Regions from separate parts of the Paenibacillus sp. FSL R7-0163 genome, predicted to be linked through region 1. Evidence: riboswitches for the same ligand, from Rfam matches in the RefSeq annotation. Region 1 holds a riboswitch; the other holds the start of a gene.
The links. Region 1 has a riboswitch for S-adenosylmethionine ahead of NST45_RS01790 (methionine ABC transporter ATP-binding protein). Riboswitches for the same ligand answer to the same signal wherever they lie in the genome.

Region 2: linked by a shared signal. The riboswitch ahead of metA (homoserine O-succinyltransferase) and the one ahead of NST45_RS01790 (methionine ABC transporter ATP-binding protein) in region 1 are both predicted to bind S-adenosylmethionine.

The regions. Positions count from the first base shown of each region.
Region 1 is NZ_CP150224.1:418,501-423,603, forward strand. It holds gene NST45_RS01780 (COX15/CtaA family protein) at 1-730, shown strand, start outside; gene NST45_RS01785 (Cthe_2314 family HEPN domain-containing protein) at 886-1,620, shown strand; SAM riboswitch class I at 1,723-1,858, shown strand; gene NST45_RS01790 (methionine ABC transporter ATP-binding protein) at 1,961-2,977, shown strand; gene NST45_RS01795 (methionine ABC transporter permease) at 2,977-3,636, shown strand; gene NST45_RS01800 (MetQ/NlpA family ABC transporter substrate-binding protein) at 3,694-4,560, shown strand; gene NST45_RS01805 (NifU family protein) at 4,719-4,967, opposite strand; gene NST45_RS01810 (YuzB family protein) at 5,049-5,103, shown strand, end outside.
Region 2 is NZ_CP150224.1:4,223,984-4,229,086, reverse strand. It holds gene NST45_RS18840 (HRDC domain-containing protein) at 30-1,046, shown strand; gene corA (magnesium/cobalt transporter CorA) at 1,133-2,068, opposite strand; SAM riboswitch class I at 2,466-2,595, shown strand; gene metA (homoserine O-succinyltransferase) at 2,711-3,631, shown strand; gene NST45_RS18825 (PLP-dependent transferase) at 3,668-4,840, shown strand.

The sequences.
Region 1 (5,103 bases):
TCGGCGCGATTTGCTGGGCTATGCATTTATGACTTTATTATTCGTCATCGTTCAAGGTGGTATGGGAGCGCTTGCAGTAATTAAATCCCAATCTGCTGCTGTAATGGCGCTGCATATGGGTTTTTCTTTGATCGCCTTTTCGAGCGCTATGATGTTGGCTCTTGGAACCAAGAGATGGCATGAATCGCGCGAATATGATCATACGTTGGAGGCTCAAAAGAAGCCCGTAAGTAAGGCTTTTCGCAATTTAACTTGTCTTACTGCCATCTATTCTTATATTGTCGTGTATATTGGAGCCTTTGTAAGTCATACGGATTCACAGGGCGGGTGTTCGGGTTGGCCGCTTTGTAATGGAGAATGGGTTCCGGAGCTTTCCGGAGGTGTAGGTGTTGTTTTTACGCATCGGATTGCGGCTTTGCTCTTATTCATGCTTACTGCGCTGCTTGGGCATTTAGCATTTTGGAAACATAAGGATTATCCAGAGCTTAGAGCGCTAGGTGTAGCTGCAGTGCTGTTATGCTTGATGCAGGTGTTTAGTGGGGCGGCTGTGGTTTACACCCTAGATAATGAAAGATTGTACATATTTGCCGCTTTGGCTCATATTTTGCTGATTGCCAGTTTGTTTGGTGTCTTATGTTATATGAGTGTAAGAGTCTGGCAGCTAAATCGTGCGGGTAGTGTCGTGTCTGGAAAAAATGTAACGAACCCAATGATTCCACCGCCTTGGTAGAACATTCCCTCCGTGGATAGAGGCGCTTCACCCGCGGAATAATAAAGTGGAAATCGGTATATCGTGGAGCTGATTGGCCGATGCTTACGTCGCGAGTTTTGTACGAAGCAGTCCATGGAAGCAGACGCTGAACAAAACTTTAGGAGGACTGGGATATGCTGCGGGTATTACTTGGAGAGCCGCCTCGAAAGAACAGTGGTGTGTTGGCTGATGCGATGGAGAATATGGCCACTTTTGCAGCATTGCTGCGCAAGGAAATGAGTGCCCATGAGGATAATGACCATGAATACCGCAAGCTGGAGATTTGGACACGTGGACTGATTTCCTCTCTGGATGAACTGGAGCAAAGTTGGTTCGCGGCCGCTTTTTACCGGAAATTAGTGATCGCGGGTTATATGGATGATATGACACCGGTGGAACAGGGCGATTATGCACGTTATGTTTATTTTTATAAAGATGGCTTTATCCGGGTTTTCTCTCTTCTGGACAAGCTTGGGACGGTACTGAATCATTTTTATGATCTCAAAACATCCAAATTAAAAACGCACTTTTCTTACTTTACAGTGCTGCGTCAGCTTCAATTATTGAATGTGCATCCTGCATTAGCGGATCAACTGGAACAGATCAAGAACTCCTACCGCGATCCATTGGAGAATTTACGCAAGCGCAGAAATGCTGAAATTCATTATATGAATTCTGAAATGCAGGATGATCTGTGGCAGCGGCATCAAGGTCTGCATGATAAAATTCAGCTCGAGGATCTGGATAGCCATCTTGAGGATTTAAAACAATCGCTCGAAATGAACTGTAAGACATTAATCGCGGCATTCAGCTACAGCAATGAACAGCTGCGTAAGGAAATAAGCAGGGCAAAGAGCATAAAATCGTAATCGTTCAATATATTTCCTTTTGACAAAAATCGATAAACTCACTATACTTATGCTTGCATTAAAGTATGTACGATTTCAGAAAAAATATAATTTCATAACTTTATCTTATCGAGAGCGGCGGAGGGATAGGCCCGATGAAGCCCGGCAACCGATTTGTATCCAGCGCGGGAAGCGTTGTACAAATGTCATGGTGCTAATTCCTACAATGGCGCAGGTTGCGGTCGTTGGCAGATGAGAAGGCATTGTCTTAATAAACCCACAGAGCCTCTTGCGATCTGCATCGATCGTTGGAGGTTTTTTTGTATAGAATAAGTGAAATATAAAGGGGGGGCGACGAGAGTTGATTAATCTAAAAGGGATAACAAAGGTTTATGGAAAAGGGAGTAATGCGGCAACAGCGCTTTCTGGATTGAATCTGTCCATCGAGAAAGGTGAAATATTCGGAGTCATCGGGCACTCTGGAGCGGGGAAAAGTACATTGATCCGTTGCATTAATCTGTTGGAACGTCCGACAGAAGGTGAGGTCTGGGTAGACGGTGTTGAACTAACTAGCCTTAACCAAGGTCAATTACAGGAACAGCGGCGCAAGATTGGGATGATTTTTCAACATTTCAATTTGCTTTCTTCGGCGACTGTGTATGATAATATTGCCTTTCCACTGCGACTTGCAGGTACATCTAGAACAGCTATTGATACAAAAGTGAAAGATCTGCTCGCTCTAGTTGGGCTTGAAGAACATACAGATAAGTATCCTTCTCAGTTATCTGGAGGACAAAAGCAGCGGGTCGGCATCGCCCGGGCACTAGCCAGTGACCCTGATGTACTGCTGTGTGACGAGGCCACTTCTGCGCTTGATCCCCAGACAACGGACTCCATTCTTAAGCTGCTGCTCGATATTAATAAAAGATTCCATTTGACCATTGTGCTGATCACACATGAAATGCATGTAATCCAGAGCATCTGCGACCGTGTCGCGGTCATTCATGGTGGTGGGATTGTTGAGCAAGGCAAAGTTACAGAGGTATTTCTCAAGCCGCAGCATGAGGTTACACGCGATTTCATCCGCAGTGAGACACAGAATGAAGGGCCTCTTCGAGTGGCGCTTGATGCTGCTGCCGGGGATAACTCTCAAGCTGTCAAAATTACTTTTTTCGGAGAAAAAACTTACGGCTCGGCACTATCCGATGTCGTGCGTGATACGGGTGTAAGCTTTGCAATCTTACATGGTACCATCTCAACGATTAAAGATGTGCCTTATGGACAGATGATTGTGCGGTTCGAAGGGCCAGCTGAGGCGATTGCTGTAACGATCTCCAGACTAATTGCTCAAGGCCTTGATGTGGAGGTGATTTCGTAATGAATTTTGCAGATCTAAATTGGCAAGAAATGATGGATGCTACGGTTGCTACTATAAAAATGATATTTTTTTCCGGATTGTTCACAATTATTCTTGGTTTACCACTCGGAATTCTATTGTATTTATGGGGGAAATCGAATAGTATAGTAATCAGAGTAACTTACTCGGTCTTATCATTACTTGTAAATATCTTACGCTCCGTACCCTTTATCATTTTGATGGTGGCTCTCATTCCTTTCAGCAAAGCCGTTGTTGGAACCTCAATTGGTGTACTCGGTACGATTCCACCTCTGGTGATTGGTGCAGCTCCGTTTTTTGCCCGCTTGGTAGAGACGTCGTTAAGAGAGGTAGACCGCGGAGTCATCGAAGCCGCACAAGGTATGGGAGCATCGACGAACCAAATCGTTATGCGTGTTCTTTTGCCAGAAGCTCGTCCAGGTCTGCTAGCTGGAGTTACGATCACACTGGTTACACTGGTCTCCTATACAGCAATGGCTGGTATGGTTGGGGGTGGCGGATTAGGTGACTTGGCGATTCGTTACGGCTACCACCGCTATGAGACGGAGATTATGATTGTTTCTATAATATTTATTGTCGTACTGGTGCAATTGCTACAAATGGCCGGTGACCGACTCGTAAAACATTACACACGGAAATAAGGTACATCCATATATATCCTTATTCAATACAAAATATAGATTAGAGGGGGATTTACAATGAAAAAAGTACTACTTACATTTTTTAGCCTGACACTGGTTGCGGTGCTTGCGGCTTGCGGTAACAACAATGCATCTAATAATGCTGGGAGCTCGGCTGCTACAACAGCACCAAATGCAGAAGCAACAAGTGAACCTACTAAAGATCCTGTGAAACTGGTTATTGGTGCCTCACCTGTGCCTCATGCTGAAATTTTGAAGGCTATTGCTCCATTGCTTGAAAAAGATGGAATTACACTTGAAATTAAAGAATTTACTGACTATATTCAACCTAACGTGCAGCTTGATGAGAAGGAGTTAGACGCTAACTTTTTCCAACACCAACCGTATCTGGATGACCAAAACAAAAATAATAAAACAGATCTGGTCTCCGTTGCATCCGTTCACGTTGAGCCTTTTGGAGCTTATTCCAAAAAAATCAAATCGATCGATGAGTTGGCTGATGGTGCAAAAGTTGCCATTCCGAACGATGCTACTAACGGTGGCCGTGCACTAATCCTACTTGCAAAAAATGGTCTGATTACCTTGAAAGATGATACAAACATTGCTGCAACGAAAGCAGATATCACTGAAAACAAGAAAAACCTCGACATCATTGAGTTGGAAGCAGCTATGCTCCCACGTCAACTGGATGAGGTAGACCTTGCTTTGATCAACACGAACTTTGCACTAGACGCTGGTCTTGTGCCAACTAAAGATGCACTGTTCATCGAGGGTGTAGATTCCCCTTATGCTAACATTTTGGTAACCCGTCAAGACAATAAAGATTCCGAAGCCATCAAAAAGCTGGTTGCTGCCCTGAATTCTCCAGAAGCTAAAGCTTTCATTGAAGAAAAGTACGAAGGTGCGATCATTCCAGCGTTTTAAGGAATTAAGCTAAATTCGTCTATAGTCATAACAAGAACCCGCAGCCAAGTTGGCTTGCGGGTTTTATGTTCTAAGGTTGTGAGAGAATGTTAAATCCTCTATAATAAGAAAATCCCGATCTCCTTCACAGGAGAATCGGGAGGGTTATTAAACGGGATTTAGAATACTTGAACTACTTCTTCAACGCCTTCTACTTCTTCAAGGAGGGCGCGTTCAATCCCGGCTTTCAAGGTGATCGTGGAGCTTGGGCAGCTGCCGCAGGCACCCATAAGTTTCAACTTAACGATGCCGTCTTCCACATCGACCAGTTCTACGTCACCGCCATCGCGCTGCAGGAACGGACGAAGCTTATCCAGCACTTCTAGTACTTCATCATACATTTCGGTGCTTTGTGCATTCTCACTCATTTCTCAATCACTCCTTTCGTAAGTTCATTATAGTACAAAAAGTTAAAAAATAAAATGGTTAGGCGGAATAGGGAGATCATCATGAGACCAATTATTGAATTTTGTTCCAGCAACATGGGTCACGGAACAGACAAGC
Region 2 (5,103 bases), 3.1 Mb from region 1:
TGCTGAAGACTAGAAAGGCAGGGATGAATATGCAAATTGTATTTATGAATCGCTTATCCAGAATATCTGGGGTGGATCAAGAGGTGTTCGCTCAGCTATGGATTGGAGAGGAAGAAGGAGTGTGGAGCCTGGGCTGGCGTGATTTTTCAGACGGTGAGGAGACGCAGGAGCATTTGTGGTATGCGGGTGGTTCTTGGAATGAAATGCTCTGTGTTTACAGGCATGAGCTGGCGGTGAAGATGGGGGATGGCTATCGGCCGTTGATTGATGGCGTATTTCATGAAGAAGACGGCCTTACTGGGCGCAATCAGGAGCAGCTAAGGCTGCAATATTACAGTGAATATAATGGGAACGAAGCTATTTATGAGGAGTTATGTGCTTGGCGCCGCAGCCGAGCTTCTAGTGAACGGAAAGCCCCTTACATTCTTGCCAGCAATCGTTTGTTACGTTTGATAAGCACTTTCTTGCCGCATACACCAGAGGAGCTGCTGCAGATCCCTGGTGTAGGGGAAGGAAAGGTAGCCCAATATGGCACGGATTGGTTGGCTATAACCTCTACGGCTGCAAGGGAGCATTCCTTTCCTTTGAATTGGGTTCACCAAGAAATTGAGGAGGACTCTTTTGTATCCTGGCTCTATAAACAGAAAGAGGTCAAATATAAGAAACAGCTAGAAAGACTGCGATTACGGCGAATTCTGCTGCAAGGGATCGAGAATGGGTTAGGGTTAGAACAGCTTAAGGTGAACAGTGGAGTGAACCGTCGCGAACTGATTGAAGCGGTAGAGGAGCTGGAAAGAGAAGGTTATTGCGTGGAGAAACTGATCGAGGTAGAACTGAAAAATATGCCGCAGAATGAACAGGAAGCGATATGGAATGCCTATGTAGAGGCAGGAGATCTTTTTCTAAAGCCAGTGCTGCATAAGGTGTATGGGGAGGATTTTTCAGCAGCAGAAGGGCTGGATAGCTATTATGAACGTCTGCGGCTGATCCGCATTCGTTTCCGGCGGGAGCAAGCTCCTAAAGTGGGCGTGGCGACCAGTTTCTAGTAGCTTTTCCTCATATCAAAAAGACGAAGGCTTCCTTACACCATAGGGTTAAAGGGCCTTCGTCTTGCCTATTCGTCCGTTTATTTTCATAGCCATTCTTTCTTGCGGAATACATACAGCATCCCACAGCCTAACGTCAACATTAGACCTATAACGGCAAAATAGCCGTATTTCGTATGCAACTCAGGCATATGATCAAAGTTCATCCCATAGATTCCGGTAATTACGGTCAAAGGCATGAATATCGTTGTAATCGCGGTAAATACTCTCATAATTTCATTGGCGCGGTTGGCGATACTGGATTGGTAGGCCTCACGTAAGTTGCCCATGAGATCGCGGTACGTCTCAAAGGTTTCGGATATTTTAACTGCATTTTCATAAATGTCGCTAAAATACTTCTGCAGCTGATCATCAATCAGACGGAGGTCTTTTTTGTTCAGGGTATTGATAACCTCTTTCTGTGGTCCCAGCATCTTCTTTAACCATAAGATCTCACTTCGCAGACCGATAATCTCACTCAGATGAGATTTCTTGGTATGCATTAGGATATCCTCTTCAAGCTTCTCAATCCGGGCTTCAATTCGGTCACCTACGGAGAAATAATTATCTACGACAAGGTCGATAAGCAGGTAAAGGAATTGGTCTGGTTCGCTAACCTCTTGCTCCCATAACATGGGCTTCAGGATGCGCAGCTCGTGGATCTTTTGTTTCGTTACAGTAATAATATAATGTCTGCCCAAGAATATATTGAGTGCCCGCAGGAAAATTTCCTCATCATCAAAGCGGATGCTGTTTACAACAATAAAGTAATGACTTTCGTATATTTCGATCTTTGGACGTTGATCCTCTTCACTAAGGCAATCCTCAACAGCGAGATCATGCAGGTTGAACAGGGGCTGAAGCAGCTCCAAATCCTCCACATCTGCATCAATCCAATAGAACCCTTCTGTTGGGGGTGTCAATGTTTCATCAATTTCATCAATAGGTGTAAAAACCCCTGCATTCACCAGCCGGATTTTCATCTGATTCCACTCCTTCTATCCCCGGGTCTTCACCAGGGACTGCTAATTAAGCACAGAGAAAAAAATCAGCTTGGCCGGCGTTACAATCAATACAAGAGGCCGAATGACGATTCGAGGGCATGAAGAAGAACTGCTCCCGCCGCCGGCAAGCTGATGATTATCCTGTGTGGTTGCTCATTTTGTACACTTAATTGCGAGCTCGGGTCGCCTTCCATTCTTCTTCTCACCTCTTCTTTTCGTTCAGGTATGAAATACTTGTCTAGTATAACAACGGAGTATGCCTCTTTCAAGCAAATTTATTGTTACTTTAAGGCTACTTCAGCATTGTATGGACTTGACGAAAAGGAGGTTCATGATTTAAAGTAAATTTTAAAGAAATTTAATTGAATACAGCTAAATCTTATCAAGAGCAGGTGGAGGGACTAGCCCTATGAAACCCGGCAACCGGCGTGTGAACGCACGGTGCTAATTCTTGCGGAACTTTGCTGACGACTAAACCCCGTCCAAAAGTTTCTGGCAGATGAGAGAGGCGCATATGACTGTAGATATGACCTTTCTCGTTTTCCGAGAAAGGTCTTTTTATTGTTCAGAAAGCCGCGATGTGACAACATAACCTAAATACAGTTAAGGAGTGGAAAGACAATGCCAATTAAAATTCCCGACAGTTTACCAGCAAAAGAAGTACTATCCGGAGAAAATATTTTTGTGATGGATGATAGTTTGGCTTTCCATCAGGATATCCGTCCACTAAGGATTGCTATTCTGAATCTCATGCCGACTAAAGAAACGACGGAGACTCAATTGCTGCGTTTAATAGGAAATTCACCGCTGCAAGTTGATGTTACCTTGCTGCATCCACGCTCACATACTTCTAAGAATACTTCTGCTGAGCATTTGAGAAGCTTTTACAAAACTTTTGACGAGATCAGCCACCGCCGTTTGGATGGCCTTATTGTTACAGGAGCACCCGTAGAGCAAATGGAGTTTGAGGAAGTATCCTATTGGGAAGAGCTAAAAGAGATTTTTGAATGGAGCAAGGATAATGTGACCTCGACCATGCATATCTGTTGGGCGGCACAGGCAGGGTTGTATCATCATTTTGGTGTTCGTAAAGTGGCATTGCCTGAAAAATGTTTTGGTGTATTCTCCCATACGATTAATCAAAATAACATTAAATTGCTGCGCGGTTTTGACGAGGTATTCCATGTACCGCATTCCCGTCATACCGATGTCTCCCGCGAAGATATTGAGAGCAATCCAGATCTGCAGATTCTGGCAGAATCCGAAGAAGCTGGTATGTATCTAGTAGCTACGACCGACGGCAAACAAATATTTGTGACCGGACATTCCGAGTACGATCCTCTATCCCTGAAATGGGAATATGATCGTGATTTGGAGAGGGGCATGGAGATGGCCTTGCCGAAACACTATTTCCCTAAAGATGATCCAGAACGGACACCTCCTGCAGTGTGGCGTGCACATGCCAACTTATTATTCTCTAATTGGCTCAATTACTATGTATATCAAGAGACACCTTACGATATCGACCCGATTGTTTATTAAGATCAGCGCTACATTATAATTTAGGAGGCATTTATCATGGACGACAAACTTAGGATTGAAAGCAGACTGGCACAAATAGGTTCACAAGAAGATCCGGCTACCGGAGCCATTAATTTTCCTATCTATAATGCTACGGCATTCCGTCACCCGAAGCTTGGGCAGAGCACAGGTTTCGATTATAGCCGTACCAAAAGTCCGACCCGTTCCGTACTGGAGAATGCGGCTGCGGAATTGGAGTCTGGTGATGCAGGTTTTGCCTGTAGCTCTGGGATGGCGGCTATTCAAACCATATTTACCCTGTTTGGGCAAGGCGATCACTTGATCGTTTCGCTGGATCTTTACGGCGGGACCTATCGTTTGTTGGAACGAATTATGTCCAAGTTTGGAATCACTGCTTCCTATGTAGATACGAATGATTTGGATGCGCTTGAGGCTTCCCGTCTTCCAAATACAAAGGCGATATTTATTGAAACGCCAACGAATCCTTTGATGATGGTTACGGATATTGCAGCCGTTGCTACTTGGGCTCGTCATCATGGGCTGCTCACAATTGTAGACAATACACTGCTGACTCCATTTTTCCAGCGTCCTCTGGAATTAGGTGCGGATATTGTAGTCCATAGTGCTACCAAATATTTGGGCGGACACAATGATATACTTGCTGGTCTTATTGTATCTAAAGGGGCTGAATTATCCGCTGAAATAGCGATTCTACATAACTCTATTGGCGCTGTGCTTGGGCCAACAGACAGTTATCAGCTGATGAGAGGCATGAAGACACTGGCTCTGCGTATGGAACGGCACGAGAGTAATGCACTAGCAATTGCCCGCTATCTACAAGAGCACCCGGCGATTGCGGAAGTGTTCCATCCAGGCCTGCCGGATCATCCGGGATATGAAATTCAGAATCGCCAGTCCTCGGGCAATACCGGAATTTTTTCTTTCAAATTAAAAGATGCCAGATACGTAGAACCTCTGCTTCGTCATATCCGGCTTATAGCCTTCGCTGAGAGCCTCGGCGGGGTTGAATCGTTAATGACCTATCCTGCAGTACAGACGCATGCGGACATTCCTGTGGAAATTCGGAATGCGGTGGGTGTAGATGATCGGTTGCTGCGCTTCTCGGTGGGCATTGAACATGCGGAGGATCTAATTGCTGATCTGGGTCATGCTTTGGAGGCTGCGCGGGCGGAAATCGAAACGAAGTAAAAGTAACGGCAACCCAGATCGGCACCGAATTGCTGGGAAATATCGAGGATCTATCTCACCGTTGATTTAGAACTGGTGTTAGACTGAGGATGAAATAGAGCTGTCTCATAAGCCGGGAATTGGCTGCTGGGATAGCTCTTCTTTTTGGACTTTTCGCTATTGGACACAGCTGACCTTAAACGCAGCATTATTCCACATTTGGAATGTTAACGGACTCCACAGCAGCTATTGCGCTAAAAAACAGCTTTCATGAGGCTCTTTTC